2 regions of the Salinarimonas sp. NSM genome follow, and region 2 is predicted to be linked to the other one. Evidence: riboswitches for the same ligand, from Rfam matches in the RefSeq annotation. Region 2 holds a riboswitch; the other holds the start of a gene.
What was found. Region 2 has a riboswitch for thiamine pyrophosphate ahead of thiM (hydroxyethylthiazole kinase). Riboswitches for the same ligand answer to the same signal wherever they lie in the genome.

Region 1 (10,701 bases), on a different contig from region 2:
ACGCCGAACAGGAAGCCCCCCGTCATCGTCAGCACCGCGCCGCCCGGCAGCGAGGCCGCCACCACGATCGCGTAGACCGCCACGTAGGCGAGTGCCGCCAGCACGAAGCCGTCGGCGACGAAGGCCTGCAGCCGCTCGGAATTGGTGCGCAGCGTCTCGAAGGAGACGTACTCGTCGAGCCCCAGCGCGAAGGCGCCGGCGATCACCGCGGCGAGCACCGCGAGCGGGCCGAACCGGCGCAGCATCCCCCGGGCGGGCCTGGCCCCGGCTCGGCCGGAATCGGCGGAGGCGCCGGCGCGCGTGTCGTCCTGTGTGTCCTGCATCGCGGTCATCGTCTTTCTCCCGGTGTCGACGCTGCTTCGCACGGGCACCGGGCTTGTAACGCGTGGGCGGTTCGGGGGCCGGTCACGACTTCGCGGGCGCGCCGTGACCGACGAAGGCGGCGATCGCCGGATCGCGTGCCGGGTCGAGCGCGGCGCGGGGCACATCCTGCACGAGGACACGCCCGCGCGCCACGAAGGCGAGGGAATCCGCCCGGTCGAGCACGTCCTCGGGCGTGTGGATCGTGATCAGCACGGTGATGCCGCGGGCCCGGCGCAGGGCGTCAACGATGGCGATCATCTCGCGGCGCAGGCCGGGATCGAGGGCGCCGAACGGCTCGTCGAGGAGCAGCAGGGGCTTCTTCGACACGAGCGCGCGCGCGAGCGCCACGCGCTGGCGCTGGCCGCCGGAGAGCTGCTCGGGTCGGCGTTCCGCGAGCCCCGCGAGGTCGACCGCCGCGAGCGCGTCGGCCACGCGCGCGCGATCGGCCTCGCCGAGGCGCAGCGACGGGCGGATGCCGAGCGCGACGTTCTGCGCCGCGGAGAGGTGCGCGAACAGGTTGTTGTCCTGGAACATCATCGCCACCGGCCGCTCGGCCGGCGAAAGCGGCAGGAGATCGCGCCCGTCGAAGGCGAGCCGGCCGGAGAGAGGCGTCTCGAAGCCGGCGATCATGTTGAGCAGCGTCGTCTTGCCCCCGCCGGAGGGGCCGACGATGGCGAGCATCGCGCCGGGCGCGGCATCGAGCGTGTAGAGCGCTTCGAAATCCGGCCAGGCGAGGCGGCAGGCGTCGACGATCAGCATCGGGCCATCCGTGTGGCGAAGGCGGAGAGCGCGAAGGCGGCCGCGACGAGCAGGAGCCCGATCGCCGCCGCCTCGTCGAGCCGGTAGGCGCCCAGGCGCTCGTAGAGCAGATAGGGCAGGGTGCGCAGCTCCGCCCCTCCGAAGAGCGCGACGATGCCGAAATCGCCGAAGGAGATCGCGGCCGCGAAGGCGGCGGCGCCGGCGAGCGGACGGCGCAGCACCGGCCAGTCGACGATGGCGAGGCGACGCAGGCCGGTGAGCCCGAGCAGGGCCGCCAGCCGGCCGTGGCGCTCGGCGCTCGTGGCCAGCGCCGGGGCGAGGAATCGGTAGGCGAAGGGCAGGGCGCCGATGGCGTTGACGAGGGGGAGCAGCAGGAAACCGGCCTCCGTTGCGCCGACCCGTCCGCGCAGGAGCAGGAAGAGCCCCGCCGTCAGTGCGAAGGGCGGGATCGCCAGCACCAGCGCGGGCAGCACGTCGTAGGCCGCAGCGAGCCGCCCGCGCCGTCGCTCCCGCGCCGCCTGCGCCGCTCCCGCGAGGGCGATCGCCATCGCGCAGGCGAGCACGGCCGAGACGAGCGCGATCGCGAGGCTCGTCGTCGCGGCGCGGGCGAGGTCGCCGTCGAGCACCCGCGGCAGCGCGGCTGCGCCCTCGAGCGTCGCTGCGAGCAGCGGCAGGACGAGCGCGCCGCCGAGGAGGAGCACCGCCGCGTCGAGCCGGCGCAGGCGCCGGTCGCCGGCGTCCGGGCGCGCGATCGGCAGGCGCTCGGTCGGGGCGACGGGCGCGCGCGTCACCGCCCAGTGCAGGACGAGGGTCAGCGACAGGCAGACGGCGAGCTGGAGGCCCGCGAGCATCGCCGCACGGGCGAAGTCGAGCTCGACCCGCAGCGCCGAGAAGATCGCCACCTCCAGCGTCGCCTTGCCCGGCCCGCCGCCGAGCGTCAGCACTATGGCGAAGCTCGTGAAGCACAGTAGGAAGACGAGCCCGGCGAGGCCCGGCGTCTCCCGCTTCAGGATGGGCCAGTCGAGATGCGCGAAGGTCGCCCGCGGCCCGAAGCCGAGGATCGCGGCGAGCCGCCAGTGCTCCGCGGGCGCGCGCGACAGCGCGTCGAGGTAGACCCGCGCGGCGAGCGTCGCGTTGAGGAAGACGTGGGCGATGAGGATGCCGGGCCAGCCGAACGGGTTCGGCCGCAGCGGAAGCCCCGCCGCCTGGAGCCCCGCCGCCAGCCATCCCGAGCGGCCGTAGACGGCGACGACCGAGAACACGACCACGATCGCCGGCATCACCGCCGCCGCGCCGAGCGCCGCCAGCGCGAGGCTGCGCCCCGGGAAGCGCCGCCGCGCCAGCGCCAGCGCCAGCGCCGCGCCGAGGGCGAGCGACAACAGCGTCGAGAGGGTGGCCTGGCCGAGCGAGAAGACCAGGATGCGGCGCAGGTACGCGTCGAGCGCGAGCACGCTCGGCCGGTCCTGCGCCGCCCCGATCAGCGCGCCGAAGGCGGCCGCGGCGAGGGCCGCGAGCGCGAGCGCGACGAGCGCGCCGGGATGCGGCGGGCGCAGGCCGCGCGCGCGCCTCACCGTGTCGTCGCCTCGAGCCAGGCGTCGATCAGCGCCCGGCGCTCGGCGGAGACGCGTTCGGGATCGAACAGGAAGGCCGCATCCGGCGCGATCAGCCCCTCGAAGCTCTCCGGCAGCCCGTCGTCGGGCAGGCGCGCCGGGTACATCCAGTTGCCTTCGGGGATGAGGCTCTGGAAGCCGTCCGAGAGCATGAAACGCAGGAAGTCGCGGGCGAGCTCGGGCGTGTCGGTCGCGCGCGTCGCGCCGGCGATCTCGACGTGCAGGTAGTGCCCTTCCGTGAAGCGGGCGGCCTCGTAGCGGGTCTCCCCCTCGACGGAGCGATGGTAGGCGGGCGAGGTCGCGTACGACAGCACCATGTCCGCCTCGCCCTCGAGGAACAGGCCGTAGGCCTCCGACCAGCCGGTCGTGAAGGTCACGACGCGCGGCGTCAGGGCGGCCCAGGCGTCGGCCATCCCCTCCCCGAAGACGGCGCTCGACCAGAGCAGCAGCCCGAAGCCCGGCGCGCTCGTGCGCGGGTCCTGGAGCACGACGCGCGGCCCGTCGGGGTCGTTGAACAGCGCCTCCAGGCTCTCCGGCGGGGCCGCGAGCCGGGTCGTGTCGTAGACGAAGGCGAGATGGCCCCAGTCGTAGGGCAGGAAGATCTCGTTCTCCCAGGCGACCGGCATGTCGAGCGCGCCCGGGTCGACGCCGTGGGGCGCGAACAGGCCGAGCGCGCGGGCTTCCGCCGCGAGGTTCATGTCCAGGCCGAGCACGACGTCGGCCTGGGTCGAGGGACCCTCCAGCCGCAGGCGGCCGAGCAGCGAGCCGGCGTCGTCGGCGGTCACCCAGTCGAGATCGCAGCCGCAGGACGCCTCGAAGCGCTCGGCGATGGCCTCGCCCGGGCCGTAGCGGCCGACGAAGGAGGAATAGGTGTAGACCGTGAGCGTCGGTCGGTCCTGCGCGGCGGCTGGTGCGTAGGGTGCGACGAGCGCGCCGCCGAGCAGCGCGGCGAGGATGGGGAGACGGGCGGGAACGAGGCGGGCTCGGGTGTGCATCGGCGGCTCCGGTTCGCGAGAGCCGGGGCGCGACGGGCGACGATGTGCGGAGGCGGCCGCAGCGCGCGGCCCGTCGCTCATCCCTACGCCGGCACGACCCGGATCAGGTTCGACGGGTTGGCGCGCACCCGCGCCTCTCAGCTCCCGTGCGGAGCACCCCGTGAGACAGCCCGGGTGTAGACCCGCCCGCGCGCCGGCGCAAGCGTCCCCGTACGACATCTTCCGTTCAGAGAGGAGCCGGGCGGGTCAGCGGGCGGCGCTGCGCACGCCCTCGGCCAGCTCGCCCACGAGGCGGGCGACGCCCTGCACGGTCTCGGCCGTCGCGGCGCCGTCCTCGAGGCTCGCCTCGAGCGTCGCGACGAGCGCGGAGCCGACGACGACGCCGTCGGCGCCCTGCGCGATGGCGGCGGCGTGGGCGCCGGTCTTGACGCCGAAGCCGACCACCACGGGCAGGTCGGTGTGGCGCTTGATGCGCTCGACCGCGCTCGCGACCTTGCCGAAGTCCGGCGTCGCCGCGCCGGTGATGCCGGTGATGGAGACGTAGTAGACGAAGCCCGCCGTGTTCGCGAGCACCGCCGGCAGGCGCCGGTCGTCGGTCGTCGGGGTGGCGAGGCGGATGAAGGCGAGGCCCGCCTCGAGGGCGGGGAGGCACAGCTCGGCGTCCTCCTCCGGCGGCAGGTCGACGACGATCATGCCGTCGACGCCCGCCGCCTTCGCGTCGGCGAGGAAGCGCGGCACGCCGTACTGGTAGATCGGGTTGAAGTAGCCCATCAGGATGACGGGGGTCTCGGCGTCCTCGGCGCGGAAGCGGCGCACGAGATCGAGCGTCTTCGCGGTCGTCTGCCCGGCCCTCAGCGCGCGCAGGCCCGCGGCCTGGATCGCCGGGCCGTCCGCCATCGGGTCGGTGAAGGGCAGGCCGACCTCCAGGATGTCCGCCCCCGCCTTCGGCAGGGCGCGCAGGACCGCGAGCGAGGTCTCCGGGTCGGGATCGCCGGCCATGACGTAGGTGACGAGGGCGGCGCGGCCCTCCGCGCGGGCCTTGGCGAAGCGGGTGTCGATGCGGGCGGTCATGGCGTGCGTTCCGATGGGCGGCGGGCGGGCGGCTCGGCGAGCGGCTTCGCGAGCGGGCTCACAACCCGCCCCGCAGATGCTCCGCCACGGTGAAGATGTCCTTGTCGCCGCGCCCGCACAAGTTGATCACCATCAGGTGGTCGCGCGGCTTGTCCGCGGCGATCTCCACAGCCTTGGCGATGGCGTGGGCCGGCTCGAGGGCCGGGATGATGCCCTCGAGCTTCGACATCAGCTGGAAAGCGGCGAGCGCCTCGTCGTCGCGCGCGGAGAGGTAGGTCACGCGCCCGACGTCCGCGAGCCAGGAATGCTCGGGGCCGATGCCGGGATAGTCGAGCCCCGCCGAGATCGAGTGGGCGTCGGTGATCTGCCCGTCCTCGTTCATGAGGAGGTAGGTGCGGTTGCCGTGCAGCACGCCGGGCCTGCCGCCGGAGATCGAGGCGGCGTGCTCACCGGTGTCGACGCCGCGCCCGGCCGCCTCGACGCCGTAGATCGCGACGCTCTCGTCGTCGAGGAAGGGGTGGAAGAGGCCGATGGCGTTCGAGCCGCCGCCGATCGCGGCGATCAGCGAATCCGGCAGGCGGCCTTCCGCCTCCTGCATCTGCCAGCGCACCTCGTCGCCGATGACGCACTGGAAGTCGCGCACCATGGCGGGGTAGGGATGCGGGCCGGCGACCGTGCCGATGCAGTAGAACGTGGTCTCGACGTTGGTCACCCAGTCGCGCAGGGCCTCGTTCATCGCGTCCTTGAGCGTCTTCGAGCCGGAATGGCAGGGCACCACGGTGGCGCCGAGCATCTCCATGCGGAAGACGTTGGGCTTCTGCCGCTCGACGTCGACCGCGCCCATGTAGACGATGCACTCGAGCCCGAAGCGCGCACACAGCGTCGCGGTGGCGACGCCGTGCTGGCCCGCGCCCGTCTCGGCGATGATCCGCTTCTTGCCCATGCGCCGGGCGAGCAGGATCTGTCCGAGCACGTTGTTCACCTTGTGCGCGCCGGTATGATTGAGCTCGTCGCGCTTGAGGTAGATCTTCGCGCCCTTGTCGGGCGCCGCCGTCTCGCGCACGTGCTCGGTCAGCCGCTCGGCGTAGTAGAGCGGGCTCGGACGGCCGACGTAGTGCGTGGCGTAGGCGCGCAGCTCGCGCTCGAACTCCGGGTCGGCCTTGGCCGCCTCGTAGGCCGCCTGGAGCTCGAGGATGTTCGGCATCAGGGTCTCGGCCACGAAGCGGCCGCCGTAGATGCCGAAATGCCCGGTCTCGTCCGGGCCGTTGCGGAAGGAATTGGGCTTCTGCGGAGCGGTCACGGCGTTCCTGCCTCGTCCTGTGCGCGCCAGGCGGCGCGGGCGGCGGCCCCGAAGGCCGCGATGGCGATGGGGTCCTTCGATCCCGGCGCGGTCTCGACGCCGGAGGAGACGTCGACGGCGCGCATGCCCGTGGCTGCGATCGCGGCGCCGACGTTGTAGGCCGTCAGCCCCCCGGAGAGCATGGCGGGCCGGCCCGGATCGAGGGCGGCGACGAGCCGCCAGTCGAAGGCGAGCCCGTTGCCGCCGGGCAGCGCCGAGGGGTCCTTCGGCGGCTTGGCGTCGAACAGCAGGCGGTCGCACACGGCGGCGTAGGGCGCCACGCGGCCGAGGTCCGCCTCCTCGGCGATGCCGATCGCCTTCATCACGGGGATGCCGAAGCGCTCCCGGATGGCGGCGACCCGCTCGGGCGTCTCGCCGCCGTGGAGCTGGAGGAGATCGGGGCGCACCCGTTCGGCGAGGGCGCAGAGGAGGTCGTCGTCCGGATCCACCACGAGCGCCACCGCCTCGGCGCGCCCGCGCGCCCGCTCGGCGAGCGCGGCGGCGGCGTCGAGCGCGACGTGCCGGGGGGAGCGGGGGAAATGCACGAGCCCGACCATGTCGGCGCCCGCCGCGAGCGCCGCATCCAGCGTCTCGAGCGTGCTCAGGCCGCAGATCTTGACGAGGCCGGTGGCGCTCGCGGAGGAAGGGCTGCTCATGGGCGAGAGGCTTACGTCAGGGGGCGGGGCTTGTGAAGGGGGCGGCCGGTCGCGGGCGCGGCGCTCGCGCCGTCCGGCGACCCCGCGTCCTCCCCGCAGGGAAGGAGGCCGCGCGGAGGTGGCGGTCGGTGGGCGTCATTTGCGCCGGCGCGGGGGCTTCGGCAGCGTCTGCTTCGTCTCCGCCAGGCCCGCCCAGGGGTCTCGCTTCAGATGCGCGAGGCGGGCCGGGAGGTTCTCGACCGTGAAGTGGTCCGGCGCGATCTCGGGGCCGAGCTCGTCCCAGGCGAGCGGGGTCGCCACCGGCGCGCCGGGGCGCGCGCGGGTGGAATAGGCGGCGACGGCGGTGGCGCCGCGGCCGTTGCGCAGGTAGTCGATGAAGATCCGGCCCACCCGGGCCTTCCTGGCGAGCGTGTCTGTGTAGCGAGCGGGCTCGTCCTTCGCCATCGCGCGCGCGAGGCCCGCGGCGTACGCCTTGGCCTCCTCCCACCCCGCCTTCGGCACGAGCGGCGCGACCACGTGCAGGCCCTTGCCGCCCGTGGTCTTCACGACGCTCTCGAGCCCGTCGGCGGCGAGCCGCTCGCGCACGGCGCGGGCCGCCTCGATCACCTCGGGAAAGCCGACGTCCTCGCCCGGATCGAGGTCGAAGACCAGCCGGTCGGGCCGCTCGGGGTCGTCGAGGGTCGAGCCCCAGGGGTGGATCTCGAGGACTCCGAACTGGACGAGGCTCACGAGCCCGCGCAGGTCGCGCACGGCGACGAGCCGGTCGTCGCCGACGGTGGGCGTCATCACCGCCCGGTCGAGGCCGGCCCAGGGGTGCTTGGCGAAGAAGCACTCCTTCTGCGCCCCCGCGGGGCAGCGGATGACGGCGAGCGGACGGTTGGCGATCTGCGGCAGGATCCACTCCGCCACCTCGACATAGTAGTCCGCCAGCCCCTGCTTGGTGATTCCCTGGCCCTCCCAGAGGATGCGGTCGGGGCTCGTGAGCTCGATCCCCGCGTAGGCATCGCCGTCGCTCGCGCCCATGGCCTTACCTCCAGCCTTTCCTCGGGCCTTCCCGCGGGCACGCCTCGCCGGCTCGTCCGCCGACGGCGGCGGCGCCTCGCGCACCACCTCGCGCGGGTCCTTGTCCTCGCGCAGGCCCTTGTAGGAGGCGTGCCGCAGGAGGCCGTCGGGCGTCCAGCCCCGCAGCTCGACCTCGGCGACGAGCTCGGGCCGGGCCCAGCGCACCTTCGCGGCGGCGGCGCGCGGGAGCGGCTCGGCGAAGGGCGGCGCGTCCGCGTGCACGGCCTCGATCGCGTCGTGGAGCGCCTTCGCGTCCGCTTCCTTGAAGCCGGTGCCGACCCGGCCGACGTGCACGAGGTCGTCCCCCTCCCAGACGCCCAGCACGAGCGAGCCTACCGCGTTGCGCCGGCTCGTCGCGGGGACGTAGCCGGCGACGACGAATTCCTGACGCGCCGAGCATTTGGTCTTGCGCCAGTCCTCGCCGCGGCCCGAGCGATACGGCCGGTCGGCGCGCTTTGAGATCACGCCCTCGAGGCCGATCCGACAGGCGTGGCGTACCATGGCCTCGCCATCCGCAGCGATGTGCTCCGACAGGCGCACCCGCCCGCCCGCCGGCGCGTCGTCGAGGAGGAGCGCGAGCAGGCGCTTGCGCTCGGCGAGCGGCACGCCGCCGAGATCGACGCCGTCGAGATGGAGGAGATCGAAGGCCTGGTAGACGATCGCCGACGTGTCGCCGGACTTCAGCGCCGCCTGCAGCGCGCCGAAGTCGGACACGCCGCGCGCGTTCTCCACCACGGCCTCGCCGTCGATCAGCGCGGTGCCGAGGCCGAGCCCCGCCAGCGCTTCCGCGAGCGGGCCGAATCTCCGCGTCCAGTCGAGGCCCTTGCGGGTGAGGAGCGCGACCTCCTCCCGTTCGATGCGGGCCTGGAGGCGGTAGCCGTCGAACTTGATCTCGTGGAGCCATTGCGCGCCAGAGGGCGCCTTCTCGGAGAGGGTCGCGAGGCAGGGCGGGACGAAGACGGGGAGCGCGCCCGGCTTCGCGCCGGGGAGGTCGGCGTGGGAGGGCGGCGCCGTCCGCGTGGGCGACCGGCCGGAGGTCTCGCGCACCGGAGGCTTCTTCGCCGTAGGCTTCGCCTTCGGGTCCGCGAGCTTCGTGTCCCAGTCGGCGCGGCGCACGTCGCCGGCCTTCAGGTCGGCGATGGTGCGCCCCGAGACGACCGAGGTCTCCTCCTCGGCCAGGATGTCGCCCGTCCCCGCGGGGCGGGCGGCCTCGTCGTCGGACTTGATCAGGAGCCAGTTCTCCTTCGAGCTCGCGCGGCGCTCCTTGCCCGCGCCGGTGCGCACCAGATGCCAGCGCCCGCCGAGCCGCGCGCCGCGAAGCGTGAAGGTGAGGCGCCCGCGCTCCATGCCGGCCCGCGGGTCGCCCTCCGGCTCCCAGACGCCCTCGTCCCATACGATCATCGCGCCGCCGCCGTAGGAGCCCTCCGGGATCAGGCCCTCGAAGGTGAGGTAGTCGAGCGGGTGGTCCTCGGTGCGGACGGCGAGGCGTCTGTCGCCGGCGACGAGGCTCGGGCCGCGGGTCACCGCCCAGGAGAGCAGCACGCCGTCGAGCTCGAGCCGCAGGTCGTAGTGCAGCCGTCGTGCCGCGTGCTTCTGCACGCAGAAGCGCAGCCCCGCGCGCCCGCTGCGGGCGGCGGCGCGGCCGCTCGGCTCCGGCGTAGCGGCGAAGTCGCGCTTGTCGCGATAGCGCCCGAGTGGATCGTCGCCGACGCGAATGGCTTCGCGAGCGGCCTCGGCGATGCGGCGTGCCATCGGGGCCCCCCGCTCAGCTCGCCTTGCGCTGCTTCGCCGCCGGCTTGCGCGCCGAGGTGCGGGCGCCCTGCGTCTCGCCCGAGGCGCTCGCCTTCGAGGCCGAAGCCTTCGAGGCAGAAGCCTTGGACGTCGAGGCCTTGGACGTCGAAGCCTTGGACGTCGAAGCCTTGGACGTCGAAGCCTTGGAGGAAGCCTTGGAGGAAGCCTTCGAGGCCGACGCCTTGGGCGCCGTCGCCTTCGTCCGCCCCGGCGAACCCTTCCGCGTGGGTTCGCCGTCCTCCTCCGCCGCGAGCGAGCGCTTGAGCGCGTCCATCAGGTTGACGACGTTCGAGGGCGGCTGTGCCTTCGGCCGCGGCGCGTCGGCGGCGCCCGCCTGCTTGGCGCGGATCATCTCGACGAGCGCGTTCTCGTAGCGATCCTCGAAGGTCTCGGGCTCGAAATGCCCGGTCTTGGTCTCGACGATGTGGAGCGCGAGGTCCTTGACCTCGTCGGGATAGTCGACGTCCGGAATGTCCTCGAACACCTCCTCCTCGCCGCGGATCTCGTAGGCGTAGTGCAACGTCGTGCCCATCAGCCCGTCGTCCAGGGCCTCGAGCAGGATCAACCGCTCGCGCCGCGCCATCACGATCCGCCCGATCGCGACCATGCCCTTCTCGCGGACGGCATCGCGGATCACGGCGAAGGCCTCCTGCGCCACCTTGTCGTCGGGGACGAGGTAGTAGGGGCTGTCGAGGTAGCGCTCGTCCACCTCCTCGCGCGGAACGAAGGTCTCGATGTCGATCGTGTGCGTCGACTCGAGCTTGAGGGCGTCGATCTCCTCGTCCTCGACCTGGACGTACGCGTTCTTGCCGACCTTGTAGCCCTTGACCTGATCCTCGGGCTCCACCGGGTCGCCGGTCTCGGCATCGACGTAGACCCGCTTCACGCGATTGCCGGTCTCGCGGTTCAGGGTGTTGAAGCGCACCTTCGAGGACGACGTCGCCGCGGGGAAGAGCGCCACGGCGCAGGAAACAAGCGAAAGCTTCAAGTAACCTTTCCAGATCGCGCGCGCGGCCATGAGGTGATCTCCAGATCTCGACCCGCATTCGCGAGTC
Region 2 (10,701 bases):
GTCCTCGTCGCGGCGCTGGGCGCGGCGACGCCGGGGGACACGTTCCTGTTCTTCGCGCTGGCGCAATTCCCGATCTACCTGATGCCGCAGATCGTGAAGCCGGTGGCGGGGCGGCTGGTCGCCCGTCAAGACGCCGTTGCGCCCGCCCCGCCCCCGTGATAGCGCCGGGCGCATGACGCGCGACCTCCTCATCGCCCCCTCCATCCTCTCCGCCGATTTCGGCGCGCTGCGCGCCGAGGTGGCCGCGGTCGCCGAGGCCGGGGGGGACTGGATCCACATCGACGTGATGGACGGGCACTTCGTGCCCAACCTCACCTTCGGCCCCGTCGTCGTGCAGGCGATCCGCCCGGCGACCGCCAAGGTGTTCGACGTCCACCTGATGATCGCGCCCGCCGACCCCTACCTGTCCGCATTCGCGGAGGCGGGTGCGGACGTGATCACCGTGCACGTCGAGGCCGGACCGCACGTGCACCGCTCGCTCCAGGCGATCCGCGGCCTCGGCAAGAAGGCGGGCGTCGCGCTCAACCCGGGCACCCCGGCCGAAGCTATCGCGCCGCTCCTCGACGACGTCGACCTCGTGCTGGCGATGACCGTGAACCCCGGCTTCGGCGGGCAGGCCTTCATCGCCCCCGTGGTCGAGAAGGTGCGCCGTATCAAGGAGATGGTCGGGGATCGCGAGATCGCGATCGAGGTCGACGGGGGCGTGACGCCGCAGACGGCGCCGCTCGTCGCGGCGGCGGGCGCGAACGTGCTCGTCGCGGGCTCCGCCGCCTTCAGGGGCGGCCCCTCCGCCTATGCCGGCAACATCGCCGCGATCCGCGCCGCCGCGGCGGGTGCGCGCGGGTGACCGTGGCCGCGCTCGGCTCGGCCTTCGCGAGAGGCCTCGGCCTCGCCCTCGGCACCGCGGCGATCGTCGCCCTGCGCATCGTCGAGCGCGACGAGGCGCTCTCGCCGCGGACCACCCTCGTGATCGCGCTCTTCGGCGCCGCAGGCCTGCTCGCCGGCGTCGCCGCGACACTGCTCCTGCGCCGCCTCGCGCCCGCAGGCGCCATCCGGCGATCGGCGCTCGCCGCCCTCGCGGGACTCGTGCTCGTGCCCGGCGTCGCCTTCGTGCTGTTCGCGATCGACCGCAACGCCATGGACGTCGTCTGGTCCTTCCGCGAGGACGGGCTTCTCTCGACGCTGCGCCATGCCGTGATCGGGCTGACGATCGACGCCGCCGGCGCCTTCGCCGTCACGGCGCGCCCCTACCTGCTGCCCTGGCCGCTCGCGGCGATCGCGGCCTGCGCGATGCTGACGACGGTCGCCCCCGCCCGGCGACCCGTCGCGCTCGCCGCGACGCTCGTCGCGGCGTGCCTCCTCGTGGGCGCGGCCGACCGTCCGGTGCTCGCCCAAGGGGACATGCACAGCGGCGACGGCTTCAGCGGCGAGCACTGGAGCGGCGGCTCCTGGGACGGCGAGCCGGGCGGCGACGCCGGGCCGGGCGACGGCGCGCCGGTCGACGCGTGGAGCGGCGACGCGTGGAGCGGCGACGCCTGGACGCGCGAGAAGTGCGCGCGCTACACCGCCGCCTGGGACGAGGCCACGCGGCGGCTCGGCACCGACGGCATCTCCGCGGAGTTCATCGCCCGCCACGACGCCTTCATCGCCTCGGGCTGCACCGCGCCCGCGGACGTCTGCCCGCGCTCGGCGGAGGAGCTCGCGCTCGCCAACGTCATGGTCATCCTCGCCATGAATGCCGGGACGGCGAGCACCTTTCCGCCGTTCGCTTGCCGGGATTGAGGGACGGCAACGGGAGGCTTCGGGCGTCACGCGGCCTCGGCAAAACTTTCGATTGCCCGGGCCGAGGGCTCGTGACATCGTAGCCGGAGGACAAGACGCCGGGGGGCGGCCGTCATGACACGTCGCGCATGGGCGAGCGCGATCCGCGCTCTCACCTTCCTCTCGTGCTTTCTCGCGCTCTTCGCGACGCGCGGCGACGAGGCCCGCGCGCAGGTGCTGATCGACAGCATCCGGCTGCCGGTGCCCTACCATCCGCAGGACACGATCGTCTGGTGCTGGGTCGCCAGCGCGAAGATGGCCGCGGAATCGTCCGGGCTGCCGACCCCCGGCCAGTGCCGGATGCTGGAGCTCGCCTACGGCGCGCCGTGCTGCCAACGCCCGGATCTCTGCCTGCGCCCCGGGCACATCAGCGAGATCTCCGGTCTCGTCGGGATGTTCGGCGGCCGCATCAGCACGCTTCAGATCAGCCATTGGGCGCCGGACTTCATCACGCACATGCGCCGGACCGGGCGCCCGATCGTGGCGCACGTGGACGGCAGCCACTTCGTCGTGATCACGGGAATGGACGTCTACCAGACGCCGAACGGGCCGTGGGCCGTGGTGACCTATCACGATCCCTTCGTCGCGCCTGGGATGAAGCAGGACTGGCCGCTCTTCGCACAGCGCATGTCCGTGGTGCTGGCGGTTCACTGAGGCGGCTCTCCTGCGCATCCGACCCATGTCGCCTCGCGCCGCGTACCCCTTGCGCGGGCGGTGAGCGCGCGTTACCTAGCCGCCGACGGTCTCACGGGGTGCCCATGCGGGCTGAGAGGCGCAAATCCGCGCCAACCCATCGAACCTGATCCGGGTCGTGCCGGCGGAGGGAACGAGACATGGACGAGAACGCGCCCGCGCGTGCCGCGTCACATGACATCGCAGCGTATCGGATCGCGGAGCACGCCGCGCGGCTCCTCGCCGAGACCCGCGCCCGCCGCCCGCGGGTGCACGCGCTCACCAACGCCGCCGCGCAGGCCTTCACCGCGAACCTGCTGCTGGCCGCCGGTGCCATCCCCTCGCTGACGATCGCCGCCGAGGAGGCCGGCCACTTCGCGCGACGCGCGAACGCCGTCCTCGTCAACCTCGGCACGCTCGATGCGGAGCGCCGGGCGGGCATCCCCGCTGCTGTCGCCGCCGCGTGCGAGGTCGGACGGCCGATCGTACTCGATCCGGTCTTCGTCGAGGCCTCCCCACCCCGGCTCGCGGTCGCCCGCGATCTCCTCGCGGCGGGCCCCGCGATCCTGCGGCTGAACCCCGGTGAGCTCGAGGCGCTCGCGGGTCGCGCGCCGACCGCCGAGGCGGCTGACGACTTCGCGCGCGATCACGCCTGCGTCGTCGCCCTCACCGGCCCGACCGATCTTGTGACCGACGGCACCCGCGCCGTGCGGATCGCCAACGGACACCCGTTGATGGCCCGCGTCACCGCCATGGGTTGCGCGGGCTCCGCGCTCGTCGCCGCCTTCGCCGCGCTGGAGGACGACGCGCTCGTCGCCGCCGCGGCGGCGCTCCTCGTTCTCGGCGTCGCCGGCGAGATCGCCGGCGGTCGCGCCGCCGGCCCCGGCTCCTTCCCCGCCGCCTACCTCGATGCGCTCGACGCGCTCGACGCGGCGGCGCTCGTATCCCGTGCGAGGGTCTCGTGAATCACGCCGACAGGAACCCCGTCGACCTTCGCCTCTACGCCATCGTCGGCCTCGCGGACGCGCGTGGGCGCGACCTCGTCGATCTCGTCGGGCGGGCGGTGGCGGGCGGGGCGACGCTGGTGCAGCTGCGCGAGAAGCACGCGGACACCCGCGCGCTCGTCGATCTCGCCCGCGCACTGCGGACGACGCTCTCCGGCACAGGCGTGCCGCTCCTCGTCAACGACCGCGTCGACGTCGCGCTCGCCGCGGGAGCGGACGGCGTCCATCTCGGCCAGAGCGACATGGACCCGCACGACGCGCGCCGCCTGCTCGGGCCCGACGCGATCATCGGGTGGACGTTGAAGACGCCCGATCACGCCCGCGCGCTCGCGCAGGTCCCCGTCGACTACGGCTGCATCGGCGGCGTCTTCGCCACGACGTCGAAGGACAACCCCGATCCGCCGATCGGGCTCTCGGGCCTCGCCGCGGTCTCCGCCGCAGGCCGCGCGGCCGTGCCGGGCCTGCCCATGGGCGCCATCGCCGGCATCGACGAGACGAACGCCCGCTCGGTGATCGGCGCGGGCGCGGACGGCGTCGCCGTCATCTCCGCGCTGTTCGGCGCGCCCGATCCCGCCGCCGCCGCGGCGCGCCTGCGTCGCCATGTCGACGAGGCGCTCGCCGCCCGCGGCGCTCGAGCCGACGAGGAGACCACATGACCGCCATCGCCCTCACCATCGCCGGCTCGGATTCGGGCGGCGGAGCCGGCATCCAGGCCGACCTGAAGACCTTCTCCGCCCGCGGCGTCTACGGCGCGAGCGTGATCGCCGCGCTCACCGCGCAGAACACCCGCGGCGTCCAGGGCATCCACGACGTCCCGCCGGACTTCGTCGCCGCACAGATGGACAGCGTGCTGTCGGACCTGAAGGTCGACGCGGTGAAGATCGGCATGCTGTCGAAGCCCGCCGTGATCGAGACGGTCGCCGCCGGCCTGGACCGGCACGGCGTGTCCTGCGTGGTGCTCGATCCCGTGATGGTCGCGGCGTCCGGCGACAAGCTCCTGTCGGACGACGCGATCGAGACGCTGCGCGCCGTCCTCCTGCCCCGCGCGCTCGTGCTCACCCCGAACCTGCCGGAGGCGGCGGCGCTGCTCGGCGAGCCCGTCGCCGAGGACGAGGACGCCATGCGCGCCCAGGGCGAGCGGCTGCTGGCGCTCGGCCCCGAGGCGGTGCTGATCAAGGGCGGCCACGCCTCGGGGCCGGAGAGCGTCGACCTGCTGGTCGAGCCGCGGGGCGTCACGCGGCTCGTCGCCCCGCGGATCGCGACGCGCAACACGCACGGGACCGGCTGCACGCTGTCCTCGGCGATCGCGGCCGAGCTCGCGAAGGGCGCCTCCCTCGCCGAGTCCGCACGCGCGGCCAAGGCGTGGCTCGCCGGCGCGATCGCCGCGGCCGACGGGCTCGAGATCGGGAGCGGGCACGGGCCCGTGCATCATTTCCATGGCATCTGGTAACCGCCTCACCCGCCGCGGCGCGCTCGGCCTCGCCGGCGGCGCGCTCGCTGCCCCCGCTCTCGTGCGGGCGCAGGACGCGCCGATCCGCTGGCGCCTCGTGACCTCCTGGCCGCGCGGCCAGGCCGGACCCGGCGTGACGGCGCAGCGCATCGTCGATCGCATCAACGCCATGTCCGGCGGGCGGCTCGTGGTCGACCTCTTCGCCGCGGGCGAGATCGTGCCGGCCTTCTCGGTGCTCGACGCGGTCTCGAACGGCACCGTCGAGGCCGGCCACAGCGCATCGCTCTACTGGCAGGGCCGCATGCCCGAAGCGGCCTTCTTCACCACCGTCCCTTTCGGGCTCGGGCCGATCGAGCACCAGGCCTGGCTCGCCTTCGGCGGCGGGCAGGCGCTGTGGGAGGAGCTCTACGGACGCGTCGGCGTGACGCCCTTCCTGGCGGGCAATACCGGCCCGTGCATGGGCGGCTTCTTCCGACGGCCGATCGGGAGCCTCGCCGACGTCGCGGGCCTGCGCATCCGCGTCGCCGGGCTCGGCGCGCGGGTCTACGAGCGGCTCGGCGCGACGCCGGTGACGATCCCCGCGGGCGAGACCTACACGGCGCTGGAGCGCGGGACGGTCGACGCCGTCGAGTTCCTCGCGCCGGCGAGCGACTACGAGCTCGGCCTCCACCAGGTCGCACCGCTCTATTACGCCCCCGGCTTCGCCAAGCCCAACGGCGCGAGCGAGCTGCTGGTGGGCTCCGACGCCCTCGCCGCCCTGCCCGACGACCTCCGCCGCGTGGTGGCGGAGGCCGCGCAGGCCGAGCACGGGCTCGCGCTGGCCGACGCCCACAGGCGAAACGCCAGCGGGCTCAGGGCCATGCTCTCGGAAGCGGAGGTGCGGCTCGAAGGCTTCCCCGCCGACCTGATGCAGGCCGCGGCCGCGGCCGCCGACGCCGAGATCGACGCCATCGCCGGAGGCTCCGATCTCGCAGCGCGGATCGTCGCGAGCTATCGCGAGGCGCAGGCGCGGATGGCGCCGTGGTCGCGGCTCGAGGCCGACATGGCGCGGGCGCTGGTGCGGGGGTGACGCTCGGGTTACGCGCCCATGACGCCTTCCGCCGAAGCGGCGGGGCGGCTAGGGTGCGCCATCCTCCTCACCCGGACCAAATCCCCATGCCCCTCGACAAGACCATCGCCGACGCCCTCCACGCCGCGACGACCGCGACGCTGACCACCGTGCTGCTCAAGAAGGGCGTGCGCCGCTCCTGGATGTCCGGGCCCAAGGCGGCCTTCGCGACCTCCGAGCGCGTGGTGGGCGAGGCGTTCACGCTGCGCTTCGTGCCGATGCGCGAGGATCTCGCCACGCCGGAGAGCTGGGGCTCGCCCACCTCCACCCGCGCCGCCATCGAGGCGATGCCCGAGGGCGCGATCTGCGTGGCGGATGCGATGGGCGTCACCGATGCCGGCATCTTCGGCGACATCCTGTGCGCGCGCATGAGGAAGCGCGGCGTCAAGGCGCTCGTCACCGACGGCGCCGTGCGCGACGGCGAGGGCGTGCGCGGCACCGGGCTGCCCGTCTGGTGCGACGGCGTCGCCGCGCCCGCGTCGGTCGCGGGGCTGACCTTCGTGGGCTGGGAGCAGCCGATCGGCTGCGGCGGCGTCGCGATCTTTCCCGGCGACGTGATCGTCGCGGACGGGGACGGCGCGGTCGTCATCCCGAAGGCGATGGTCGCAGAGGTCGCGGTCGCGGCCGTCGAGCAGGAGCGGCTCGAGGCCTGGATCATGCGCGAGGTCGAGCGCGGCGTGCCGCTGCCGGGGCTCTATCCGCCCAACGCCGAGACGAAGGCGCGCTTCGAGGCCGAGACGGCCCGGCGCTGAGACGAGGCGGCGATCCCCGTGTTCTTCGTCCTCTCCAAGGTCGTCTGGTTCGTGCTCGCGCCCTCGAACCTGATGCTGATCGCGCTCGTCGCGGGGCTTCTGCTCGCCGGCGTCGCGCGCGCACGCCGCCTCGGGCTCGGGCTCGCCTGGACCGCGGCGGCCGCGCTCGCGCTCTTCGGGCTCTCGCCCGTCGCGAGCCTCCTGATGAACCCGCTCGAGACGCGCTTTCCGCTCTACGCGGAGACCGGGGCGCCGATCGACGGGATCGTCGTGCTCGGCGGGGCGACCGCGCAGGACGCCTCGATCGAGCTCGGCCAGCCCGTCCTCAACGAGGCGGCGGACCGGCTGACCTCCGCCGTCATCCTCGCGGGGCGCCACCCCGACGTGCCGATCGTGCTCTCGGGGGGCAGCTCGAGCCTGATCGGCGCCGATCGCTACACGGAGGCGCAGGCGATGGCGCAGGCGCTCGTCTCCATGGGCGTCGCGCCCGAGCGTCTGGTGATTGAGGATCGCTCGCAGAACACCTTCCAGAACGCCGTCTACTCCCGCGAGGCGGTCGACCCCGCGCCCGGCAGCCGCTGGCTCCTCGTGACGTCCGCCTGGCACATGCCGCGCTCGATGGGCGTGTTCCGGCGCGCGGGCTTCGAGGTCGTGCCCTACCCCACCGACTTCCGGACGGTGGGCGGGCGCGAGGGAACGAGCGGCTTCCGCTCGATCTCCGCCGGGCTCCAGCGCCTCGACGTCGCAATGCGCGAGTACGTGGGGCTCCTCGCCTATCGGCTGACCGGGCGCACCGACGCGCTCTTCCCCGCGCCCGACCACGCCTCGTCAGTCGCGCATGGCATGTACCAACACTCTCAAAATTCTACAACCAATGCCGAACTCTGTTCTTCGACCTAAAGGACGTGGATTTGAAAATGATAGGCTTCGGAACAGTTCTCTCATTATTTGCTCCGGTCTATTTTGGCTTCAAGGGCGTTCCTTATCTGTTTGTGATAGGGTGGGCTCTATTGTGCGCCATCGGCTGGATGTGGAACCGACGCGGCGGCCTGAAGGCCTCAAGGGCGCAGGTTTATGGTTCAGACGAGAATTCCGGATTTGCAAGATTTGCAACCGTCATGATATATTTTTCGGTGGCGGCTGTATTCTTGATAACGCATTCTGTACTGTATTTCCTCGTCTCGATGTTCACATAACTTTGGGCGGCCTCAGAACAGCACGCCGCGGGGCACGGGCACGAGCAGCACCTCGACGAAGAGCAGCCAGAAGCCCCCGACGAGCGCCAGCGCCGCGGCGACGTAGGCCGCCGTGCGCTTCGCGGTCCAGGCATCGTACTCGGCGATGGCGAGGACGGCGAGGAAGCCCGCGATCGAGGTCGCGAAGAAGCCGAGCCGCGGCATCAGCACGGCCCAGGCGACGAGCACCACGCAGAGCATGAGCCGCCGCGGCGTCGAGCCGGCCTCGACGACGGGCACCGGCCCCGCCCGCCCAAGCGCCCGCAGGGCGAGGATGCCGAGCGCGCTCGCGATCATGATCCCCGCGATCACCCGCGGGAACACGGCGCCGAGCGGGCTCATCGCCATGCTGCCGGCGATCATCCAGCCGCCGAGCGCCACGAAGAGCACGCACAGCACGATCGTTCCGATATCGCCGCGCGCGCGCTCCGGCGCGGGGCTCGAGCCGGGCTCAGTCCGCATCGATCGTCTCCCGGGGCGTCGCCGCCGTGCCGCCGCGGCGGGCGCGGCGGGCTTTCAGCGTGTCGGTGAGGATTGGGTAGAACAGCGTCAGCAGCGCCAGCCCCGCGATGGCGAGGCTGATCGGGCGCCCGAGGAACATGCCGAGCACGTTGCCCTGCGCGTTGCCGATGAGCCAGGCCTGCACGAAGCCCTGCTCGGCGATCGGCCCCAGGATGATGCCGAGCACGATCGGCGACGGCGCGAAGCCGAAGCGCGCCAGGATCCAGCCGAGGAAGCCCAGGCCGAGCATCGTGTAGACGTCGGTGATCGAGTTGTGGATCGCGAACGAGCCGATGATCGTCAGGAACGCCACGGTCGGCACCAGCACCGCCTTCGGGATCGAGACGATCGCCTGGTAGGCGTAGCGCCCGATCAGCAGGCCCACGGGCAGCATCAGGACGGTCGCGATCAGCAGGCCGAAGATGAAGGTGTAGACGATGTCGCCCTGGCCCGTGAACAGGCCGGGCCCGGTTCGGATGCCCTGGACGAGGAGCGCGCCGAGGATGACGGCGTCGGGTGGCGTGCCGGGGATGCCGAGCACGAGCGTCGGGATGAAGCCGCCGCCCACGGTGGCGTTGTTGGCGCTCTCGGTGGCGAGGATGCCGCCGGGCTCGCCCTTGCCCCAGCGCTCGGGATGCTTCGACGAGCGACGCGCCTCCGAGTAGGAGACGAGCGACGCGATCGAGCCGCCGGCGCCGGGCAGGATGCCGACCACGGTGCCGATCACGGAGGAACGGATCAGGTTGAACCAGTTGCGCGCGCAGTGCCCCACCGCCTCCGCCAGCCGGAAGCCGCCGGCCTGGACGGAGACCTTCAGGTGCGGATCGGGCCGCGCCACGAGGTCGATCACCACGGGGATGCAGTAGAGTCCGATCAGCGCGGCGATGACGTCGAAGCCGCCCACCAGCATCGGCTGGTCGAGCGTGTAGCGCACGTCGCCGCCCACGACCGCGACGCCGACGGTCGCGAGGAACAGGCCGAACGAGGCGCCGAGGATGCCCTTGAGCGTGTCGCCCTGCGAGAGCGCGGAGATGAGCGTCAGGCCGAAGATCGCGAGCCAGAAGTACTCCGGCGGCCCGAAGGCGAGCGCCACCTTCGACAAGGGCGGCGACAGGAACAGCAGCGCCAGCGCGCCGACGAGGCCGCCGACGACGGAGGCGAGCGTGGCCAGCGTCACGGCGAGGTTGCCGTCGCCGCGCTTGGCCATCGGGAAGCCGTCGAAAGTCGTCGCGATGGCCGAGGGTGTGCCGGGCGTGTTGACGAGGATCGCCGCGAAGGCGCCGCCGTAGATCGCGCCGGTGTAGATCGCGCCGAGCCCGATCAGGCCGGAGGCGGGCGCCATGGCGAAGGTGAAGGGCACGAGCACCGCGACCGCCATCGTGGCGGAGAGGCCCGGCAGCGCGCCGATGAGCGTGCCGAGCACCACACCACCCAGCGCGAGCAGCAGGTTGAACGGCGTGAGCGCCTGGGCGAGGTACGGCAGGAGGTCCATGGACGCACGATCCTCGAGCGCCCGCGTGCGGAGCGCGCGGCGTCGACGTGATGCGGGGGAGGTCCGGCGGGCGGCGCGGAGGGATGCGCCGCCCGCCGGAACGACGGGCCGTCAGGAAGGCGCCGGCGCGCTCAGTTCGCGGCCTCGGCCGCGGCCGCGATCTCCTCGCGGCGCTCGGCCATGAACGCCTCGACCTCGGCGTACGGCACGTCGATCACCACGAAGGCGCCGTCGTCCATCGCCTGGCGCATCGCCGGCTCGTTGTTCATCGCCTGGAAGGCGTCGGACACCGCCCGGCGGGTCTCCTCCGGCGTGTCCTTGGGCACCGCGACGCCGCGATAGGCGCCGCCGACCATGTCGAAGCCGGCTTCCTTGAAGGTCGGCACGTCGGGGAAGAGCGGCAGCCGCTCCTCGGAAGCGACGGCGAGCATGCGCACCTGGTCGCCCTGCGCGGCGGCGACCGTGGAGTAGCCCCAGGAGGCAGAGACCTGGTCCCCCAGCAGCGCCGTCGTCGACGGGCCGGTGCCGGAGAACGGCACGTAGGTGGTGGTGATCCCCGCGAGCGTGTCGAAGCGCGTCTGCGCGAGGCTGTTGGCCGAGTTCGAGCCCGAGCCGGAGAAGGTGACCATGCCCGGGTTCTCGCGCGCGAAGCTCACCAGGTCCTCG

Region 1: it holds a riboswitch for thiamine pyrophosphate, as region 2 does, so the genes downstream of both, thiB (thiamine ABC transporter substrate binding subunit) here and thiM (hydroxyethylthiazole kinase) in region 2, are expected to answer to the same signal.

Annotation. Positions count from the first base shown of each region.
Region 1 covers NZ_JBQTCJ010000012.1:9,804-20,504, forward strand. Annotated here, with positions in the region: gene ACTZWW_RS06930 (TVP38/TMEM64 family protein) at 1-332, opposite strand, end outside; gene ACTZWW_RS06935 (thiamine ABC transporter ATP-binding protein) at 406-1,122, opposite strand; gene ACTZWW_RS06940 (thiamine/thiamine pyrophosphate ABC transporter permease ThiP) at 1,116-2,693, opposite strand; gene thiB (thiamine ABC transporter substrate binding subunit) at 2,690-3,727, opposite strand; TPP riboswitch at 3,791-3,898, opposite strand; gene trpA (tryptophan synthase subunit alpha) at 3,974-4,798, opposite strand; gene trpB (tryptophan synthase subunit beta) at 4,857-6,098, opposite strand; gene ACTZWW_RS06960 (phosphoribosylanthranilate isomerase) at 6,095-6,793, opposite strand; gene ligD (DNA ligase D) at 6,929-9,607, opposite strand; gene ku (non-homologous end joining protein Ku) at 9,621-10,664, opposite strand.
Region 2 covers NZ_JBQTCJ010000025.1:42,215-52,915, reverse strand. Annotated here, with positions in the region: gene ACTZWW_RS11130 (hypothetical protein) at 1-159, shown strand, start outside; gene rpe (ribulose-phosphate 3-epimerase) at 173-847, shown strand; gene ACTZWW_RS11120 (hypothetical protein) at 844-1,782, shown strand; gene ACTZWW_RS11115 (papain-like cysteine protease family protein) at 1,897-2,475, shown strand; TPP riboswitch at 2,560-2,665, shown strand; gene thiM (hydroxyethylthiazole kinase) at 2,655-3,458, shown strand; gene thiE (thiamine phosphate synthase) at 3,455-4,153, shown strand; gene thiD (bifunctional hydroxymethylpyrimidine kinase/phosphomethylpyrimidine kinase) at 4,150-4,947, shown strand; gene ACTZWW_RS11095 (TRAP transporter substrate-binding protein) at 4,934-6,016, shown strand; gene ACTZWW_RS11090 (ribonuclease activity regulator RraA) at 6,103-6,807, shown strand; gene ACTZWW_RS11085 (YdcF family protein) at 6,826-7,707, shown strand; gene ACTZWW_RS11080 (tripartite tricarboxylate transporter TctB family protein) at 8,016-8,504, opposite strand; gene ACTZWW_RS11075 (tripartite tricarboxylate transporter permease) at 8,494-10,035, opposite strand; gene ACTZWW_RS11070 (tripartite tricarboxylate transporter substrate binding protein) at 10,167-10,701, opposite strand, start outside.